Regions from separate parts of the Streptococcus sp. SCPM-O-B-15304 (M98) genome, predicted to be linked through region 2. Evidence: predicted binding sites of a transcription regulator. Region 2 holds the regulator's gene; each other region holds the start of a gene.
What was found. Region 2 encodes HrcA, which represses chaperone genes, less so after heat shock. Its sites were predicted from a motif close to TTAGCACTCNNNNNNNNNGAGTGCTAA; they were not measured.
Positions count from the first base shown of each region.

Region 1: AC3E7H_RS07295 (ATP-dependent Clp protease ATP-binding subunit) is a predicted target of HrcA. The motif match lies at 5,211-5,237, and genes of this name have one in related genera.
Region 3: groES (co-chaperone GroES) is a predicted target of HrcA. The motif match lies at 2,922-2,948, and genes of this name have one in related genera.

Region 1 covers NZ_JBYQGQ010000010.1:64,280-71,290, reverse strand. The annotation lists gene metK (methionine adenosyltransferase) at 1-1,043, shown strand, start outside; gene AC3E7H_RS07310 (GNAT family N-acetyltransferase) at 1,079-1,711, opposite strand; gene AC3E7H_RS07305 (DUF1827 family protein) at 1,939-2,238, opposite strand; gene AC3E7H_RS07300 (NUDIX hydrolase) at 2,302-2,751, opposite strand; gene AC3E7H_RS07295 (ATP-dependent Clp protease ATP-binding subunit) at 2,840-5,092, opposite strand; gene AC3E7H_RS07290 (DUF1797 family protein) at 5,489-5,719, opposite strand; gene AC3E7H_RS07285 (amino acid ABC transporter permease) at 5,916-6,599, shown strand; gene AC3E7H_RS07280 (amino acid ABC transporter ATP-binding protein) at 6,599-7,011, shown strand, end outside.
Region 2 covers NZ_JBYQGQ010000015.1:26,365-33,375, forward strand. The annotation lists gene dnaJ (molecular chaperone DnaJ) at 1-710, opposite strand, end outside; gene AC3E7H_RS08720 (DJ-1/PfpI family protein) at 979-1,611, opposite strand; gene dnaK (molecular chaperone DnaK) at 1,896-3,719, opposite strand; gene grpE (nucleotide exchange factor GrpE) at 3,964-4,479, opposite strand; gene hrcA (heat-inducible transcriptional repressor HrcA) at 4,506-5,540, opposite strand; gene AC3E7H_RS08740 (DUF2812 domain-containing protein) at 5,702-6,214, opposite strand; gene AC3E7H_RS08745 (DUF2812 domain-containing protein) at 6,236-6,811, opposite strand; gene AC3E7H_RS08750 (PadR family transcriptional regulator) at 6,811-7,011, opposite strand, start outside.
Region 3 covers NZ_JBYQGQ010000009.1:7,424-14,434, forward strand. The annotation lists gene AC3E7H_RS06625 (PTS sugar transporter subunit IIA) at 1-200, shown strand, start outside; gene AC3E7H_RS06630 (PTS sugar transporter subunit IIB) at 215-709, shown strand; gene AC3E7H_RS06635 (PTS mannose/fructose/sorbose/N-acetylgalactosamine transporter subunit IIC) at 766-1,608, shown strand; gene AC3E7H_RS06640 (PTS system mannose/fructose/sorbose family transporter subunit IID) at 1,592-2,446, shown strand; gene AC3E7H_RS06645 (DUF202 domain-containing protein) at 2,549-2,842, shown strand; gene groES (co-chaperone GroES) at 2,978-3,262, shown strand; gene groL (chaperonin GroEL) at 3,278-4,897, shown strand; gene serS (serine--tRNA ligase) at 4,997-6,271, opposite strand; gene AC3E7H_RS06665 (DUF956 family protein) at 6,485-6,856, opposite strand; gene AC3E7H_RS06670 (aspartate kinase) at 6,859-7,011, opposite strand, start outside.

The DNA.
Region 1 (7,011 bases), on a different contig from region 2:
GTTCAGTTCATGTTTTTGGTGAAATTTCAACCAATGCCTATGTAGATATTAACCGTGTGGTACGTGATACGATTGCAGAGATTGGCTATACCAACACTGAATATGGATTCTCAGCTGAAACAGTAGGAGTTCATCCATCATTGGTAGAGCAATCTCCAGATATCGCCCAAGGTGTTAATGAAGCCTTGGAAGTTCGTGGAAACGCAGATCAAGATCCACTTGATTTGATTGGAGCTGGAGACCAAGGTCTCATGTTTGGTTTTGCGGTTAATGAAACTGAAGAACTCATGCCACTTCCAATCTCACTCAGCCACAAGTTGGTTCGTCGTTTGGCAGAGCTTCGTAAGTCTGGTGAAATTAGCTATCTTCGACCAGATGCTAAATCTCAAGTTACTGTTGAGTATGATGAAAATGACCAGCCAGTACGCGTGGATACAGTTGTTATTTCAACTCAACACGATCCAGAAGTTAGCAATGAACAAATTCATGAAGATGTGATTAACAAGGTTATCAAAGAAGTGATTCCAGCTTCTTATCTTGACGACGAAACTAAATTCTTCATCAATCCAACCGGTCGTTTCGTTATCGGAGGACCTCAAGGAGACTCAGGTTTGACTGGTCGTAAGATTATCGTGGATACTTATGGTGGTTACTCACGCCACGGTGGTGGTGCCTTCTCTGGTAAGGATGCGACTAAGGTTGACCGTTCAGCTTCTTATGCAGCTCGCTACATTGCAAAAAACATCGTTGCTTCAGGTCTGGCTAAGAAAGCAGAAGTTCAATTGGCTTATGCCATTGGTGTAGCCCAACCTGTATCTGTTCGTATCGATATCTTCGGTACTGGAACAGTAGCTGAAAGCAAGCTTGAAAAAGCAGCGCGTCAAATCTTTGACCTTCGTCCAGCAGGAATCATCCAAATGCTTGATCTCAAACGTCCAATCTACCGTCAAACTGCGGCTTATGGACACATGGGACGTACAGATATCGATCTTCCATGGGAACGCTTGGATAAGGTTGACGCCTTGAAAGAAGCAGTTAAATAAAGTAAAAAGGAGTTGATTTAAACTCCTTTTTTACTTTATTTATTGATAGTTTTTAAAAAAGCCCAGTTTCCAATAGACTTAGCCCCATACTCTAACTCCATAAAATCTAGCAATTCATAATCATTCTTTTTATAGAATGGAACATTTTTTTCTGTACTGGTAATGAGTCCTAAGCGCTTGCAGCCCTTGGATTTGACATAAGGCTCAACTGCGTCTCTAAGAAAAGCACTGCCCACACCTTGTCCTTTAACGGATGAATTGACTGCAAGGAGCATCAAATACCAGTCAAAGCTATTAGATTTTTTCAAATGTTCTTCGGAACGGTCTACTAAATCAAGATACTTCAAAAAATTTCGAGGACTAATGTAGCGAAACAGTTTTATGACACCATTTAGCAAGTAAGATAGGATAGAAAAATCATTTTGTTGTAATAAGGCGACAGCTAGGATTTCTGCGTCTTGTTCAGCTACTAAACAGGTCTCTTCTTTGATATAGAGGCGAGTCAGGAGACTTTCCAATAGTTCTAAAAAAGCAGGATAGTTTTCAGGTTTCTTGAGATCATCTATGATTAGAGTTAAAAATGGATAATCAAAGAAGCTATCGGCTATTACTTTTCCAATTTTTTGGTATTCGTCTAGCCTTGCTTTTCTGTATACTATTTTCTCCATTTATGAGCTCCTTTTTTAATGTTAGTAAATTATAATAGTAAAATTAATTGTTTTGATGATCAAGTACCGAGTTTTAAAAAAAAATATTGCCAAACTTAGTCAGTTGAAGGATTGTTAGAAAACTCTTTCTGTAACACTGAATCTGATTCTAGAATATAGGATTAGACAGACAAAGAACACTCTAAAAAGTTAGAATTTTTAGAGTGTTGTCCAAATATTGCTAAGTTTTATTTTGTTGGGATTGAGATTTCAATCAATTTTTCAGAGTAGAGGGTCTTGATATTAGCTTCATCGATATTTTGCTTTTCGATCTTGCGATTCAAGAAAAATTCTTGGATTTTTTCTATTTCTTGTTCGCGGATAGCACGATGTTTATTGGAAATGAGGATTTCATAATGAAGCGGTGCCTGAGTAAAGATAACATCAGTGTTGCCTGCAGAGTAGACTTCTACGAGTGTAGCGTCGGTACTCTCCAGTTGGCTTTTAACAAGGTTTGAGTGAGAATTAGTAGTGTTGATGAGCTTCATAGGCTTTCCTCCTGTGTTTCTATTTCTATTATAGCACTTTTTGGAAAAATTGGAAAAGTTAATTTAAACTTGATGCTGTTTTTTCCAGGCTTCAATTGCCCATTTATGACTGCCACGTTTTAAGTTAGCAATGGCTTCATCGATTGGGAACCAAGCTAGATGATTGAAGTCCTCCAAAGGTTTTTGGATTTCTTGATAAGAAGTAGCTTCGTAAAGATAGGCTGGATTGTAGTAGTAAGTATCACGATGGCTGGAATAGAAATATTCATCTGCTTGTCCATAATAAGTGCCAATCTCAGCTGTAAAACCTAATTCTTCAATCAGTTCTCGTTTGAGAGCTTCAAAATGATCTTCACCTGCTTCAATCTCGCCACCAGGCAAGAACCATGCACCATTTGGAGCTTGAACGAGGATAATCTTTTCAAGTGCTGAGTCAGGGATGACTGCATAAACACCATATCTAGTTTTGTAGGTTACACCCTCTTTTTTTTCTCCAAAGGTTGGATTTGTCATAAATTTCTCCTTTATGTGTGCGCTTTCTTTCTATCATATTAAAGAATGCTCTTACTGTCAAGTAAGAACATTCTTTTAGTATGTGGAATTAGTCATTTGAGTCAACTGTTTCCAATTTATTTTTTGATTTAATCATGATTTTACCATTGCTAGTCATGACGGCTTTGAGGTTTTTCTCGCTTGGATTTTCAAGGTAGTAGTCTGTAATCGCATCTTCGATATGATCTTGAATGGTACGACGTAGTGGACGAGCTCCCATTTTTGGATCATAACCAAGGTCTACAAGTTTCTCCTTAACCTTATCTGTTACATCTAAATGGATGTTATTGCTTGAGAGACGTTGATTGACATCATCTAACATGAGATCAACGATTTGAAGGAGATTTTCCTTGCTGAGGGCCTTGAATTCGATAATGCCATCAAAACGGTTCATGAATTCTGGGCTAAAGAAGTTGCCTAATTCTCCAAGAACAGAGTTAGTACGGCCTTCTCTAGCAGCACCAAATCCAACACTAGCTTCTGCCTTACCTGTACCTGCATTTGAGGTCATGATAATGATGGCGTCTTTAAAGCTAACAGTACGACCTTGACCATCCGTTAAACGACCATCGTCCAAGACTTGAAGGAACATATGCATAACATCTGGATGGGCTTTTTCAACTTCATCCAAGAGGATTAGTGAGTAGGGGTTACGACGAACTTTTTCAGTCAATTGACCTGCTTCATCATAGCCTACGTATCCTGGAGGGGCACCAACGAGTTTAGCCACGCTGTGTTTTTCCATGTATTCACTCATGTCAAAGCGAATCATGCTGTCAGCAGAACCAAAGAGTTCGATGGCCAGCTGTTTAGAAAGTTCTGTTTTACCGACACCGGTAGGACCAACAAAAAGGAAGCTACCGATTGGACGGTTTGGAGTACCGAGTCCAACACGGTTACGACGGATAGCCTTAGCGATCTTATCAACTGCATCATCTTGACCAATAACATGAGCCTTGAGGTCATCTGCTAGGTTGATGAGTTGAGATTGTTCTTTTTCTTTCAAATCACCAACTGGAATATTAGTTTTTTGTTCGATGATGTGTTCAATCGTCTTTTCGCTGATGATTGGGGTATCCTGATCCGTTACCTTGGTCTTTTGCATTTCCTTATATTTGGCAATCTGGTCACGGAAGTAGGCTGCTTTTTCAAAATCTTCATCGCGGGTTGCTTGTGCCTTGAGATTTTCTGCTTCGATTAAGCGTTGGTCGATGACCTTAGGATCTACAAAATTCAAGGTTAAGTTCATTTTTGAACCAGCTTCATCTAGAAGGTCAATGGCCTTGTCTGGCAAGAAACGATCTTGGATGTAGCGGTTAGAAAGGGTAGCGGCCGCTTCGATAGCGCCGTCAGTATAATGAACGTGGTGGTAATCTTCGTATTTCTTTTGGATACCTTTCAGGATAATAATGGTTTCTTCAACGGTTGGTTCATCAACTTTGACAGGTTGCATACGACGTTCAAGGGCAGCATCTTTTTCGATGATGCGATATTCATTGAGGGTAGTAGCACCAACCAGTTGGAGTTCGCCACGAGCAAGAGCTGGTTTTAGGATATTTCCTGCATCCATATTCCCTTCTCCTGCTGAACCAGCACCGACAATTTCATGAATTTCGTCAATGAAGAGAATAACATCCTCGCGCTCACGAATTTCTTCCATGAGTTTTTGCATGCGCTCTTCAAACTGACCTCGGATACCTGTTCCTTGAACAAGGCTAACGACATCTAAGCGGATGACTTCTTTGCCTTGAAGCTTATGGGGAACATCACCGTCAACAATTTTCTGAGCTAAACCTTCGACAACAGCTGTCTTACCAACACCGGGCTCACCGATGAGGACAGGGTTGTTTTTTGTTCTGCGGTTGAGGATTTCAATGACACGGATAATCTCTTCGTCACGGCCAATTACAGGGTCAATATTTCCAAGACGGGCAATCTCAGTGACATTGATACCATATTCATCCAAGAGTCCTTTTTCCTGAATTGGTGGTGGTGTTTGAGCAGGACCACGATTTTGGGAACCATAGCCACCATTTCCACCGTATCCACCGCCTGACTGAGTTGGGGGGATATTGTTGTTATTAGAAGAAGGTCTAAAGTTGTTGAGATCGTTAAAGAAGTCTCCAAAGGGATCAAAATCACGGTTGTTTAAATCTGTAATTCCTTTAAATAAGCTATTGTTAGGATCTGTTTTGATAATTTTGTAGCAATTTTGGCAAAGATCGATTTGCTTTTGTTGCCCATTGAGATTGGTATAAAGATGAATCGTTGAGTCATTGATTTTACAGTTTTGACAGAGCATACCGCCACCTCATTTCTTTCTTAGTCTTGACTAAATCTAAAAGGTCAAAAATAGTCAAACAAGTATATAATTTAATTATATCATGATTATTGGGCAATTCAAGTAAAAAGATTGGATACTAGCACTATAAATAGTAGAGCGCTAATCTGGAGAAGATTTTGATAGCAAGAAAAAAATCCTATTTGTCATACAAAAAGGATTCTCGTTGGTGAAAGGCGGTGGGACAGAAATCGATAGACAAAGTTTCGATTTCGTAGTCCCAGCCCCGCGAAGATGATTAGGAGTTTTGGGAGTCTAAAAGACGAACGAAAAGTCCAATCAGCTACCGCGTCAAAGTTTGATTGCTAATAAAAAGTGAGGTCGGGATCTTTTGTCCCAACCTCTGTATATCTATTATTAGTATAGAAGTTCGTAAATTTCCATCGCAATCAAGTCGATGCTGTCAAAAGTATATGTTTCACGAGCTTCAACATCACGAAGTGTAAAGATTGGGCCATTTTCTTCATCATGGTTAAAAGCAACTTCAGCTACAACAACTCCCTCGCGCTCAAAGTTACGTTTTAAGTTACCACCATCTTTTGTCATTGCTTCTAGGCGGTTGATGATTCTAACCAAATGTGATTCCATTTTGATTCTCCTCCATTTCTTATCGTTACTATTTTACCATAAAGAGTATCCACTTGACTAGAAAAAACTAAGATTTCTCGCTATTTCTGTTTTCTTTGAAATTTTATTGAAAATAAAAGGAAAATGATTGCATTTTTATTCAAAACATGTTATACTCATACAAGTTTTAAGTTAGAAATTAGAAAGTAGTGGATTTATGAATTTTTCTTTTTTACCTAAATATCTGCCATATTTTAACTATGGTGCTCTTGTAACAGTCTTGATCTCTGTTTTGGTTGTCTTTTTGGGGACAATTTTAGGGGTAGTCTTGGCTTTTGCTCAACGTTCGAAAATGAAGCCCATAGCTTGGCTTGCCAATGTTTATATTTGGATTTTCCGTGGAACACCTATGATGGTACAGATCATGATTGCTTTTGCTCTTATGCATATCAATGCTCCGACAATTCAGATTGGAGTTTTGGGAGTTGATTTTTCACGTTTGATTCCAGGGATTATCATTATCTCTATGAATAGTGGTGCCTATGTATCAGAAACAGTTCGTGCTGGTATCAATGCAGTACCTAAAGGGCAATTAGAGGCGGCTTACTCTCTAGGGATTCGTCCTAAAAATGCTATGCGCTATGTCATCTTGCCACAGGCCATCAAGAATATCTTGCCAGCCTTGGGGAATGAGTTTATTACCATTATCAAGGATAGTTCACTCTTGTCAGCAATCGGTGTCATGGAATTGTGGAATGGAGCTACAACGGTGTCAACAACCACCTACTTGCCTTTAACTCCACTCTTATTTGCAGCCTTTTACTACTTGATTATGACCTCTATCTTGACACTAGCCTTGAAAGCTTTTGAAAATCGTATGGGACAAGGAGAGAAAAAATAATGACTGAAACGCTAATTAAAATTGAAAACCTTCATAAAAGCTTTGGAAAGAATGAAGTTTTAAAAGGAATTGATCTGGAGATTAAAAAGGGAGAAGTAGTGGTGATTATCGGACCGTCAGGTAGCGGGAAGTCAACCCTCCTTCGCTCTATGAATCTCCTCGAAGAAGCGACAAAAGGAAAGGTTATCTTTGAAGGAGTAGACATTACAGATAAGAAAAACGACCTCTTTGCCATGCGTGAAAAGATGGGAATGGTATTCCAACAGTTCAATCTCTTCCCCAATATGACAGTGAAGGATAACATCACGCTTTCTCCTATCAAGACCAAAGGGGAAAGTAAGGAAGTTGCTGAGAAAAGAGCGCATGAGCTCTTGGAAAAAGTTGGTTTACCAGATAAGGCAAATGCTTATCC
Region 2 (7,011 bases):
GCTAGGCGGATTTGTTGACCTGTTTCCACACCAGCAGGGATTTTTACGTGTACGCTATGGGCTTGTTTTTCATGACCAGTTCCATGACAAGTTGTACATGGATCTTTGATTTCTTGACCACGGCCATGACAGACATCACAGGTTACTTGGCGACGCATCATACCGAGTGGTGTTTGAGTATCAACATTGATCACACCTGAACCATGACAGCGTCCACAAGTGACTGGACTTGTTCCAGGTTTAGCACCAGACCCATTACAAGTACGACAGCTTGCTTCACGATTGTATTTGACTTCCTTTTCTGTACCAAAAATAGCTTCTTCAAAAGTCAAATGAACGCGATACTGGAGGTCGTCACCTTGACGAGGGGCATTTGGATTACGTGATGCACCGCCACCACCAAAGAAACTTGAGAAGATATCTTCAAATCCACCAAAGCCACCTGCTCCATCGAAGCCACCGAAACCGCCTGCACCACCAAAACCACCATTGGCACCAGCAGCACCGTATTGGTCATAGGCAGCACGTTTCTGTTCATCGCTCAAAGTTTCATAAGCTTCTTGAACTTCCTTGTACTTGTCTTCAGCTCCAGGATCCTTGTTGATATCTGGATGATATTTTTTAGATAATTTCCGATAGGCTTTCTTGATCTCATCTTGAGACGCATTCTTAGAAACACCCAAACGGTCATAAAATTCAGTATTGTTCATACAAGATACTAAGAGCGAACAGAAAGCGACTGAAATTTAGGAAACCGACAAGAAATCCTGATTTCTTAGGAGGTTTATCTAATTTCCAAGCTTTCCGCTCGAGTTCAATTCCCCGAACGCTCTTTGTTCCTTTCTATTGATGTTGTGAATCAAACCACGAATTTAGGTCGGGTTCAATTCCTTTCTTTCATATTGAGTAAGAAACTTTAGAACTCGAGTTCAATTCCCCGAACGCTCTTTGTTCCTTTCTATAATTTTCATGTAATCTTTAGAGGCTGTTTTCTATACTCTGCTTCACTTGATCAAACTCTTGGTCCGATAGAGTAAATATCAAATCCTCTTCAGCGTACTCGTTCTGTTCTTTAAAATAGTTATCCGTATTCTCTGCCAACCCTAAACTTAGAATCACTTTTCTTGCAAACTCTTGGTGCGCAAAGCCTATAGCCGTAATGATTTGTTTATCTTGCACAACCAGTTTGGGTTGGAAATTCTCACGAGGAAGAAATTCAAAATAATCAAAGAAGTTTTGCCAAATTCCACCTGTAAATTTCGTGTCCTTAAACAGACCTGCTTTCGCCAATAAAAGAGGCGCTGAAGAAATGGCTGCAATGAGGATATCTTGATCACCAAGGTCCCTCAAAAACGAAATCAATTTCTCATCCTGTAGGGCAGGTCCTATGTTTACCATTCCTGGCAAAATGGCACAAGAATAATCTTCTAGATTTATTTGATCCAGTGTTTTGGTCGGTTGACAGGGCAAACCATCCTCAGAGACCACCATCGAGTGATCTGAAGCGACATAATCAATCGTGACGTCAAAAGACAGAGCTAAAGTACTTGTTAAAGCGGTTATCTCATAGAGAGAAAAATTAGGATAAATGATACAAAGTACTTTTTTCATTCGCAACATCCTCTATTTTACCGAAAAACAGAGGCTGGGTTGCAACCTCTGGATTTCTTCTTATTATTACGACGTTCAAAAACAAAGTCGATTATACTTTGTTTTTGAACTAGTAAGGCGTTTAGGCAAGTCGCCATAGCGATTGCCGTAGAATGACAATCACTTTAGTGATTAGTCATTCTTAACGAGTTAAGCTGAATTGAGTTTCGGATTAAAGGAATCCTAAAATCTCGGAACCTTTCTTTATTTCAGGAGGTTCCGCTAAAACAATCCACTGGATTGTTTTACTTTTCAGTAAACTCTCCGTCTACGACGTCATCGCCTGCGTTTCCTGTTGCTTGTGCGCCTTCTGCTCCTGCTTGAGCTTGTTGGGCTGCTGCGGCTTGTTCGTAGAGTTTAACGGCAAGTCCTTGAGCTTTTTCGTTCAATGCTTCAAGTTTTGCTTTCATTTCGTCCAAGTTGTTGTCTTCTTGGGCTTTCTTAAGCTCATCAAGGGCAACTTGGGCAGCATCACGTTCTGCATCGAAGCCTTTACCTTCAGTTTCTTTGATTGTCTTTTCAGTCGCAAAGATTGCTTGGTCTACTTCGTTACGAAGGTCAACTTCTTCTTTACGTTTCTTATCTGCTTCAGCGTTAGCTTCTGCATCTTTCATCATGCGATCGATTTCTTCGTCTGTCAAACCTGAGTTAGATTGGATAACAATTGTTTGTTCTTTTTGAGTTCCAAGATCTTTGGCTTTAACAGATACGATACCGTTCTTATCGATATCAAATGTTACTTCGATTTGTGGAATACCACGAGGTGCAGCTGGGATATCTGTCAATTGGAAGCGTCCAAGAGTCTTGTTATCTGCTGCCATTGGGCGTTCACCTTGAAGAACGTGGATATCAACGGCTGGTTGGTTGTCTGCTGCAGTTGAGAAGACTTGTGATTTAGATGTTGGAATAGTAGTGTTGCGGTCGATGAGTTTTGTAAATACTCCACCCATTGTTTCGATACCAAGTGACAATGGTGTTACGTCAAGAAGGACAACGTCTTTAACATCACCAGTGATAACACCACCTTGGATCGCAGCACCCATGGCCACAACTTCATCAGGGTTTACTGATTTGTTTGGTTCTTTACCAGTTTCAGCTTTAACAGCCTCAACAACTGCTGGGATACGAGTTGAACCACCGACAAGGATCACTTCGTCGATTTCTGACAAGCTCAAACCTGCATCTGAAAGGGCTTGGCGAACTGGAACCTTTGTACGTTCTACGAGATCACGAGTCAAATCGTCGAATTTAGCACGAGTCAAAGTCATTTCCAAGTGAAGAGGTCCAGCCTCACCAGCAGTGATGAATGGCAAGCTGATTTGTGTTGAAGTCACACCAGAAAGGTCTTTCTTCGCTTTTTCAGCTGCATCTTTCAAACGTTGAAGCGCCATCTTGTCTGTTGACAAATCAATGCCGTTTTCTTTCTTGAATTCTGCTACCAAGTGGTCGATGATTTTTTGGTCAAAGTCGTCACCACCGAGTTTGTTATCCCCTGCAGTTGCCAATACATCAAAGACACCATCACCGAGTTCAAGGATAGATACGTCAAATGTACCACCACCAAGGTCGAATACCAAGATTTTTTCTTCTTTGTCAGTCTTGTCCAAACCATAAGCAAGAGCTGCTGCAGTTGGTTCGTTGACGATACGTTCTACTTCAAGACCAGCAATTTTACCAGCGTCTTTTGTTGCTTGACGTTGAGCATCGTTGAAGTAAGCTGGAACTGTGATAACTGCTTTAGTTACTTTTTCACCAAGGTATTCTTCAGCATAACCTTTCAAGTATTGAAGGATCATAGCTGAGATTTCTTGTGGTGTGTATTCTTTACCGTTAGCAGAAACTTTTTCAGAAGTACCCATCTTAGATTTGATAGAAATCACTGTATCTGGGTTTGTGACTGCTTGACGTTTTGCAGCGTCACCAACGATGATTTCACCGTTTTTGAATGACACTACAGATGGAGTTGTGCGGTTTCCTTCTGGGTTTGCGATGATTTTGCTTTCAGTTCCTTCAAGAACTGCTACTGCTGAGTTTGTTGTACCTAAGTCAATACCGATAATTTTAGACATGTGTTTTTCTCCTTGTTATTTATTCTCTTTTTTCTTTTTGATATTTTCCTTGCAAGCCTCCGGCTTGCTTCTTATCTTTCTTTCATAGTTTATTGTCGTTTCGGACAAGGTTTCAATGTATATAAGTTGCGACACGAGAAGTCGAAATCGATATTATTTCGACGACGAGTTAGTAAGGAGGCTAGGCAAACGCCATAGCGATTGCCGTTTTCTGACGAGTTGCTTTAGCTACCGTCAGAATTGCCTAGTTATAAACCACTACCATAGCCGGTCTTAGGATGCGGTCATGGAGTTTGTAGCCTTTTTGGAAGACTTGTGCGATGGTATCTGCTGGATGTTCGTCATCTGCTGGGACTGTTTGAATGGCCATATGGTAGTTATGGTCAAATTCTCCATCTGCTGGAATTTCTTCAATTCCTTCTTCTTTCAGAGCATGTACCAAACTTTCTTGGACCATTTCCAAGCCCTTCTTCACATCATCTGTCAAACCTTCGACGGCAAGGGCACGTTCAAGGTTATCCAGTGATGGCAAAATTGCTTTTGCCAAATCTTGGCTGCGGTAGCGTTGCAAGAGTTGACGTTCTTCATTGGCACGGCGCTGAATGTTTTGCATTTCTGCATGAGCTCGAAGGTATTTGTTTTCAAATTCTTCGGCACGTTCATTCGCCAAGTCCAATTCAGACTTCTCAGGAGTTGTTTCTTCAGCTGTTTCCACAACTTCCTCTTCTTTTACTTCTTCATTTTTAATATCTTGGGCCATTTTCGCCTCCTTTAATGATTTCAATCTTAATTCACTTCATAGTGATTACTGCTGAGATAGCGGTAAAAATCCGTCAACTTCATAGTCAAAACTCGATTAACTACATTGAGTTGATTGACCAATTGTTGATAATCCAGATTAACGGGACCTATAATCGCAAGGATTCCAAATCCACGATAGGGAATCAGGAACTTACTGCTAATCACTGCTAAGTCAGCTAAACAGGATTCTTGGCTATCCGCAACTCGGACACTTTGCATCTGGTCGCCAATCAGATTTTCTCGAATCTCCAAAGCAACCTTTTGTGGCTGATCAAAAAACTGATAAGCTGCTAGATTAGCAAAATTCAAGAGATTGACTTTCCCAGAAACCACGATATTTTCATTGAACATTTCTTTAAAGATATGTTCGACGAGATCCATAACATTATCCGTTGTTGTGAAGTAACGTTGGATAATCTGCGGAATCTCTGTCCGAATCTTATAGTGAATATCCAAAACAGTCTGATCCAAGAAACGTTCTTGAATCATGGTCTTGAGGCGATTTAAATCCTCCTGCAAGAAATTTCTCGGAATCAAAAACTGACTGGTAACTGTTCTAGACTCATCAAGCGTAAAAACAGCAAGAGCTGTATGTTGCCCGAGGACAACAATATCAAAAGCTGTCAGCTTCTGCCTACTTGGTTCTACATCCAGCGCTACAACCGTACAACCACTCAAGTCTGTCAAGATTCTCGTTGCCTCTTGAAGAATATCCTCTAGCTTGAAGAATTCTTGATCAAAGGCTTTTACAATCTCATAAACTTGATTCTCGGCTAAACGGTCGAAGGATAAGGAGTGTTTGACATAGTATTGAAAACCAGCCACACTCGGCATCCGACCACTGGAAGTATGTGCCTTTTCAAGCAAACCTTGCTTTTCTAAAGCCGCCATGTCATTTCGAATGGTAGCACTACTAGAGTTGATAGACTCTTGCAAGGCTTTGGATCCAACAGGTTCGTGCGTTTTGGTAAAGATGTCAATAATCAGATTTAAAATACTCTGCTGACGTTCCGTAACCATCTCGTCACTCCTCTCTGATAGATCTTTTTAGCACTCGACACATCCAAGTGCTAACTTATGATTCTATTATACACCCTTAGAAAAGAATGTCAAGACAAAAACTCAAAAAATTAGCACTCTTTTATCAAGAGTGCTAAAAATCGGTCTGAGGACCTAGAAAATCATCCTACATTCACAAGATATTTCTTTTTAAGTCTGTAAAAACTATAGATTAGATAGGAAATCATGAGGGCATAAAGGGCAAAAATAAGGAAGAAAGACTGAGAGAGACTTTCGCGAAACAAGCTCATACAAACAACTAAACCGCCAGAGATAGAAACTGTAGATGTACGAAGTCTAGATTTCACATCAGCCCATCGAAGACGATTGTCCATGAAAGATTGATCATTTGAATCTACATCACAAGTTGCTTTTCGAAACACAGAATAAGAACAATTTTCCACAAACTCCCATCCTCTATCCTTAATACTTTGTAAATCTACCTCATTTTTTCTAAGGTAGCTAGTATCCCACACACGGTAAATCATATCATTTGGTCGGCATTGCTCAAAATAGAAAAAGCCAAAACGATTCGATTTAAATTTCCAACCTTTCAGATGCATCTCATGTAAATAATCTTCTACCTTATCCAAATCAAAAATGGTAAACATTCGAAATTGTACTTTGCTATTCATTGTCTAACCTCCAAAATGGTCTTATTTATCAGATAATTCTTTCCACTTTTGAAGCAATCTCCAAAAAATATAAGAAATCTGAATCGTGAAAACTATCAATAAAGTACAGTTTATGATAACAATCAAGAACATTCCCCAACTGAAAGAACTACCTCCACTGACAAACTTTGAGAAAACCGGTAGTAGAGCTGAAAAGAGAAGCAAAATAGGAAGCATCCGCATTATTAAAATGCGCTTGACCATGGCTAACTTCCCGGCCGCGTCATTATAAATTTCAAACTCGGCATCCGACTCAACTCCAGAATAAAGCTTTCTAAAATAGGAAAACCCATTAAAGTCTGTAATATGCTCCCAGCCACAATCTTTAAACAGTTGTAAATAGGAAGCTCTTTCTGATTTTTTCATAGGATAAAAGTCCAACTGATAAACCACCTGCTCTGGTTGGCACTTTTCAAAAGTATACTTAACCGCAACTACTAAGTTAGAGTAGCTTACTTCCTTAAGTTTCCAGCCCTGAGCATGCATTTCTCCGAGATAGAGAGCCTCTCTATCATAATCCGCAATGGTAGCAATTCTATAAACAACTTTCTTTTCCATCAAAGCTCCTCCCGACTATTTCTGTAGAGCCGTTCAATACGTTTGACTTCAATTTCTAAAACTTTCTGACCCAAGTCAGTTATCTGATAAATCTTTCGTTTTTCCTCTTCTCTAACAAAGGAAATCAAACCATCTTTTTCCATCTTTGACAGGGTTCCATACATGGTCCCAGGACTAATGGAAACCTGCGAATCTGTCAT
Region 3 (7,011 bases), on a different contig from region 2:
TCCTAGAAGAAGCTGGAAAGCTAGATGGAGCTTTGATTCTTGGTGGGATGAACCTGACCATGGCCCTGACAGCAGTTGTGATGAAGGATGTGTTGGATGGAGACGATTTGTCAGCAACTATCTTATCAGAAGCACAATCTGCACTACAACCTTTTGAAGTTTCAGCCACTAGTGCTGAAGAAGATGATGACGATATTTAATAGGGAGGTACCTTATGGTAGTAACATTTGTACGGATTGATGACCGCATGATTCACGGTCAAACAGTCACACGCTGGGCAAAAGAAAAACCATGTGATGGTTTGATTGCCGTAAACGATGCAGCAGCATCAAACAAGGTTTTGATCCAAGCTTACAAAGGCGCATCAGACAAGAAAACCTTTGTATGGACAAAAGAAGCCTTTAAAGAAAAGTCAGCAAAAGTAACGGAATCTGACAGTCGGTACTTCTTGATTACCAAAAACCCAATCGATATGAAGGAAATTTTGGTGGATCAAGGTTTTGTCCCAGGTGATGTCAGAGAAATCATCGTTGGCCCTGCAAATGATAGACCTGGTGCAGTGAAATTGGGCAATAACCAATCCATCACCCAGGAAGAAGCAGAAGCCTTTCAGGCTATTCAAGCAGCAGGATATAAGGTGAAATTCCAATTGTTGCCGGATGTTTCAATTGGTTACTGGGATGATTTCAAATCTAAATTTGGTTTTTAAACCTAACAGTTTTATTAGTTAGGTAAATAAATTTACAAACAAAAGGAGCGTTTGTTATGACAATTTCATGGATTCAAGCAATCTTGCTTGCAGTTTTCGCCAGCTTGTCTTCAATGCCTGGTATGGGAGGTTCCAGTATCGGGAACTATACACTCGGTCGTCCCTTGATCGGTGGGTTGATCTCAGGTTTAATTCTTGGAGATGTGACAACCGGTATTATGGTCGGGGTTGCCCTTCAAGTCGTTTATATCGCCTTGGTAACACCTGGTGGAACCGTATCTGCTGATGTTCGTGCAATCTCTTATATCGGTGTTCCTCTTGCTATCTTGTTTGTGCATGCAAATCACATCACAGACGAAGCTGGAATTGCAGCAGCTGCAGCCCCAATCGGTGCGGCCGTTGGGACAATCGGTACTGTTCTTTTCTACGGTACAGCTACAATGAACTTGCTTTGGCAACACATTGGTTGGAAAGCTGTTGAAGAAGGAAACTTTAAAAAACTCTACGCAGTTGACTGGATTTATCCTTGGATCTCTCACTTCCTCTTCTCTTTCCTTCCAACTATGATTATCACTAAATATGGTGAAAACATGGTTGATTTGATGAAACTTTACCTTCCTATGGATGGTTTCTGGATGAAAGCCCTCTTTACAGTTGGAGCCCTTCTCCCATGTGTCGGTATTGCTATCTTGTTGAAACAAATTGTTACAAAAGCAACTGACTTCATTCCATTCTTTGTTGGATTTACCTTGGCTAAATCTCTAGGATTGAACTTGGTAGCTAGTGCAGTTGTTTCATTGATCTTTGCAGTAATCTACTATGAACTTGAAGTAATCAAATCTATGAAAGCTGCTCCAGCTGGGGTTGTTTACGTAGACGATGATGAGGAGGATATTTAAAATGGCTGATAGAAAGAAAATTTCAAAGAAAACATTAGCAAAAGCATTTCATCATTGGTATTATGGTCATTTGACTTGTTTCTCTCAAGAACACATGCAAACCTTCGGGTACTTGACTTCTATGCTTCCAATCGTAGAAGAAATGTATGATACAAAAGAAGAACAAAAAGATGCTATGCAAACCTATACTGCCTTCTTCAATACTGAACCACAACTTGGCTCTCTCGTTGTAGGGATTACGGCTGGTTTGGAAGAAGCGCGTGCAAATGGAGATGCAGTAGATGGTGAAACCATCAATGGTATGCGTGCCGGTTTGATGGGTCCAATCGCTGGTATCGGTGACTCATTGGTCGTTGGGACCTTGATTCCAGTTCTTTTGGGGATTGCCCTCGGTCTCTCTAAAGGTGGTAACATCGCTGGTGCTATCTTCTACATCGTCGTATGGAACCTCTTAGTATACTTTGGTATGCGCTTTGCCTTCTTCAAAGGATATCAATTGGGGGATAAAGCCGTTGAATTTCTAGTAGGACCAAAAGGACAAGCTCTTCGTAAAGCGATTAGCGTTGTTGGTGGTATGGTTATCGGTGCGGTAGCAGCAACTTGGGTATCTGTTACAACAGCCCTTCAATTCGAGAATTCTGAAGGAAAAGTCTTCTTAAATATCCAAGAAAAGATTGATGGTGTTTATCCAGGTCTCTTGACAGCAACTTTCATCACTATTTGCTGGTGGTTAATGTCTAAGAAAAAAGTTTCACCAAACAAAGTAATGTTGCTTCTAGTTGTTGTCGCTTTGGTTGGTGTTGCTCTAGGTATCTTTGACCCGCATCTTAATTACTAAGCTCAAGAAAAGCACATATTTACTAGTAGAAAATTTTGAGAATGAAGTAGACCAACCTCCTTCTCTTACCCTTCATTCTCAATTTTTGTCAGGAGGATCCTCATGGTTACAAAACAAGAACTTGTTAATGGATATGAAACAGAAATTAAGTATCAACGTCATATGATTGAAAATCTTGGCCGTTGGTTTAGCTTACTCTTTATCATTACCAGTGTAGGTATGGTCTTGATTTATCTCTTTCATAATAGCTTACTCCCAATCTTAATTTTCGGAATTTTACTTGCCTTAGTTGGAATATTGGGAATGGTGGTTTTTGGATATGGTATTTATCGAGGACGAATCAATCTCCAAAAAGTCGTCGATGATTTTAATCGAAAGTTAATAATTCTAAAGTGATCTTTAAGGAACATCTCATTCATTTTGAGGTGTTTTTTTCTTGACTATTTCTGACTAAGTGATACAATAGAACTATGGTTTAGCACTCGTTAGTAAAGAGTGCTAACAATATGATTATGTTATGGAGGAAAACAGATGTTGAAACCATTAGGAGACCGCGTGGTCTTGAAAATTGAAGAAAAAGAACAAACTGTTGGAGGCTTTGTCCTTGCAGGATCAGCTCAAGAAAAAACAAAAACAGCTAAAGTAGTGGCTACAGGACAAGGTGTTCGTACCTTGAGCGGTGAACTAGTTGCTCCAAGTGTAAAAGTTGGAGATCAAGTTTTAGTCGAAGCTCATGCAGGTATCGAGGTCAAAGATGGCGATGAAAAATATGTCATCGTTGGTGAAGCTAGCATTTTAGCAATCGTGGAAGAATAAGAGGAGGAAGTAAGTATGGCAAAAGACATTAAATTTTCATCAGATGCTCGTTCAGCTATGGTACGTGGTGTTGATATCCTAGCTGATACAGTTAAAGTAACCTTGGGGCCTAAAGGCCGTAATGTTGTTCTTGAAAAATCATTCGGCTCACCATTGATTACCAATGACGGGGTGACAATCGCTAAAGAAATTGAACTAGAAGACCATTTTGAAAATATGGGTGCCAAATTGGTATCAGAAGTAGCTTCTAAAACCAACGATATTGCTGGTGACGGAACAACCACTGCAACTGTCTTGACCCAAGCCATCGTTCGTGAAGGAATCAAGAACGTTACAGCAGGAGCAAACCCAATCGGTATCCGTCGTGGGATTGAAGCAGCAGTTGCAACTGCTGTAGAAGCCTTGAAGAACAATGCCATTCCAGTATCAAGCAAGGAAGCAATCGCACAAGTCGCTGCCGTATCCTCTCGCTCTGAAAAAGTGGGTGAATACATCTCTGAAGCCATGGAAAAAGTTGGTAAAGATGGAGTTATCACTATTGAAGAATCACGTGGTATGGAAACAGAGCTTGAAGTTGTAGAAGGAATGCAATTCGATCGTGGTTATCTATCACAGTACATGGTCACTGACAATGAAAAAATGGTTGCAGACCTTGAAAATCCATACATTTTAATCACTGATAAGAAAATCTCAAACATCCAAGAAATTTTGCCACTTCTAGAAAGTATTCTTCAAAGTAGCCGTCCGATCTTGATTATTGCAGATGACGTTGACGGTGAAGCTCTTCCAACTCTTGTCTTGAACAAGATTCGTGGAACTTTCAACGTAGTTGCTGTTAAGGCTCCTGGTTTCGGTGACCGTCGTAAAGCGATGTTGGAAGATATTGCGATTTTGACAGGTGGAACTGTTATTACCGAAGACCTTGGTCTTGAGTTGAAAGATGCTACCATCGAAGCTTTAGGTCAAGCAGCTAAAGTGTCTGTAGATAAAGATAGCACTGTTATTGTAGAAGGCGCAGGTAATCCTGAAGCAATTGCTAACCGTGTCGCTGTCATCAAGTCTCAAATTGAAACAACAACTTCAGAATTCGACCGTGAAAAACTTCAAGAACGCTTGGCTAAATTGTCAGGTGGAGTAGCTGTTATCAAGGTTGGTGCTGCAACTGAAACTGAGTTGAAAGAAATGAAACTCCGTATCGAAGATGCTCTTAACGCGACTCGTGCAGCTGTTGAAGAAGGTATCGTTGCAGGTGGTGGTACTGCCTTAGTGAATGTCATTCCAGCTGTTGAAGCTTTAGAATTGACAGGTGATGAAGCAACAGGACGTAGCATTGTTCTTCGTGCCTTAGAAGAGCCGGTTCGCCAAATTGCCTACAACGCAGGCTATGAAGGTTCAATCGTTATCGATCGTTTGAAGCATGCAGAGCTTGGAACAGGCTTCAACGCTGCGACAGGTGAATGGGTTAACATGATTGAAGCGGGAATCATCGATCCTGTTAAGGTAAGTCGTTCAGCCCTTCAAAACGCCGCTTCAGTAGCAAGTCTCATCTTGACAACCGAAGCAGTCGTAGCGAATAAACCAGAACCAGTAGCCCCAGCTCCAGCAATGGATCCATCTATGATGGGTGGTTACTAAGAAATATAAGAAACAGGTGGAAATAAAGGTTTCTACCTGTTTTTCTTTCTTGTAAATTCTAAAGAGGAAGTTCAGCTTCCTCTTTTTGCATTCAATTAGTTATGGTTTGATAACTTCAGCTCCACCCATGTATGGACGAAGAACTTCTGGAATGGTCACAGAACCATCTTCATTTTGATAGTTTTCAAGAATAGCAGCAACGGTACGTCCAACAGCAAGTCCAGAACCGTTCAAAGTGTGAAGGAGTTTCACTTTTCCATCTGCTTCATCACGGTAACGGATTTGGGCACGACGAGCTTGGAAATCTTCTGTATTTGAACAGCTTGAGATTTCACGATAAGTATTTTGTGCAGGAATCCACACTTCCAAGTCGTAAGTTTTTGCTGCTGAGAAGCCCATATCTCCTGTAGAGAGAGCTACCACACGGTATGGAAGGTTGAGTTTTTGAAGGATGTTTTCAGCGTTAGCTGTCATCTTTTCCAATTCTTCGTATGATTCTTCTGGTTTGGCAAATTTCACCATTTCAACCTTGTGGAATTGGTGCAAACGGATCAAACCGCGAGTATCGCGACCAGCTGAACCAGCTTCAGAACGGAAAGATGGACTCATCGCGGTAAAGTAGATTGGCAAGTCTTTTCCGTCAAGAATTTCATCACGGTAGTAGTTGGTCAGAGGAACCTCAGCTGTAGGAATGAGGACATAGTTTGTGTCTTTCAATTCAAACGTATCTTCTTTGAATTTTGGATATTGACCAGTACCAAACATAGAATCATGGTTGACCATGTAAGGTGTGATGACTTCTATATAGCCTTCTTTTCCATGCTCATCCAACATAAAGTTATAGATGGCACGTTCCAAACGAGCTCCAAGTCCTTTATAGAAGAGGAAGCGAGCTCCAGTGACTTTTCCACCACGTTCCCAGTCAAGAATACCAAGGTCTTCACCAAGGTCCCAGTGAGCTTTTGGTTCGAAGTCAAACTCGCGAGGAGTTCCCCAACGGCGAACTTCTACGTTATCGTCTTCGTCTGCTCCAATAGGAACGCTATCAGCTGGGATGTTTGGAAGAGTAGTGGTAAATTCTGTTAATTTAGCATCAATTTCTGCCAACTCAGCATCCAGAGCTTTTACCTCTGCAGATAGGGTTTGCATAGCTGCAATCTTATCATCTGCATTTTCTTTGTTGCGTTTAGCTTGAGCAATCTCAGCAGAAACTGTATTACGTTCCGCTTTAAGCGTTTCAACCTTGACCAAGATATCACGACGTTTAGCGTCGATTTCTTTCATCTCGTTCAAGATAGCAGCGTCTACACCACGTGTAGCGAGTTTTTTAGCGACAGCATCAAAGTCTGTACGTATTCGTTTAATATCTAGCATATAAACTCCTTTATGAAAAAAGCACACCTGACAAAGCGTTGGAGTGGCAGGGCCACGGTTCCATCCAACTTCACAGGTGTGCACTTAATTATGTATTTAGTTTGCAACAACGGTAGAATTTCACTTAAGTTTTCTATCTGCTCACAGCACCCGCAGACTTTCTGAAAGATCAACTTAACCTACTTATCCGTTTCTATGATTATACTAAACTTTCTATTTTTTTGCAAATAGATTTTTGATTTTACGACCGATGATTTGGAGTAAGGTAGGTAGCTTCACAACCTTTTCATTTCCGATTTTTTCCCGAGCAATTTTAAGAATTTTTCCGGAGTCTTTTGAGGCAAAGAGGAATTTTCCTTGGTCTGTAAAAACTTCAAAATGACGACTAACCTTACGGCCTGAAACATTGGCTCCGATTTGATTAACGCTAGACCATGGGATTTGAATATAATCCTCAATATTGCGATCCGAGTAAAACTCCAAGGCTTGGTCTCCTACCAGAAATTTTCCAACTTTTCCTTGTATAGAGAGGTAAGAAGTTCCAGTAGTTTGTAAGTCAACGACTTTATTGAGAGATTGTGCCATGTTTAGTCTTCCTTACTTTCGCCGAAAAATGCTTGGTAGAGAGCCTTAAGAGCCGCTTTTTCTTGGTCTTTGTGGACAACGAACATGATTGAAACTTCACTAGAACCTTGTGACATCATTTGAATGTTGATATTGTTTTCAGATAAGGCACGAGT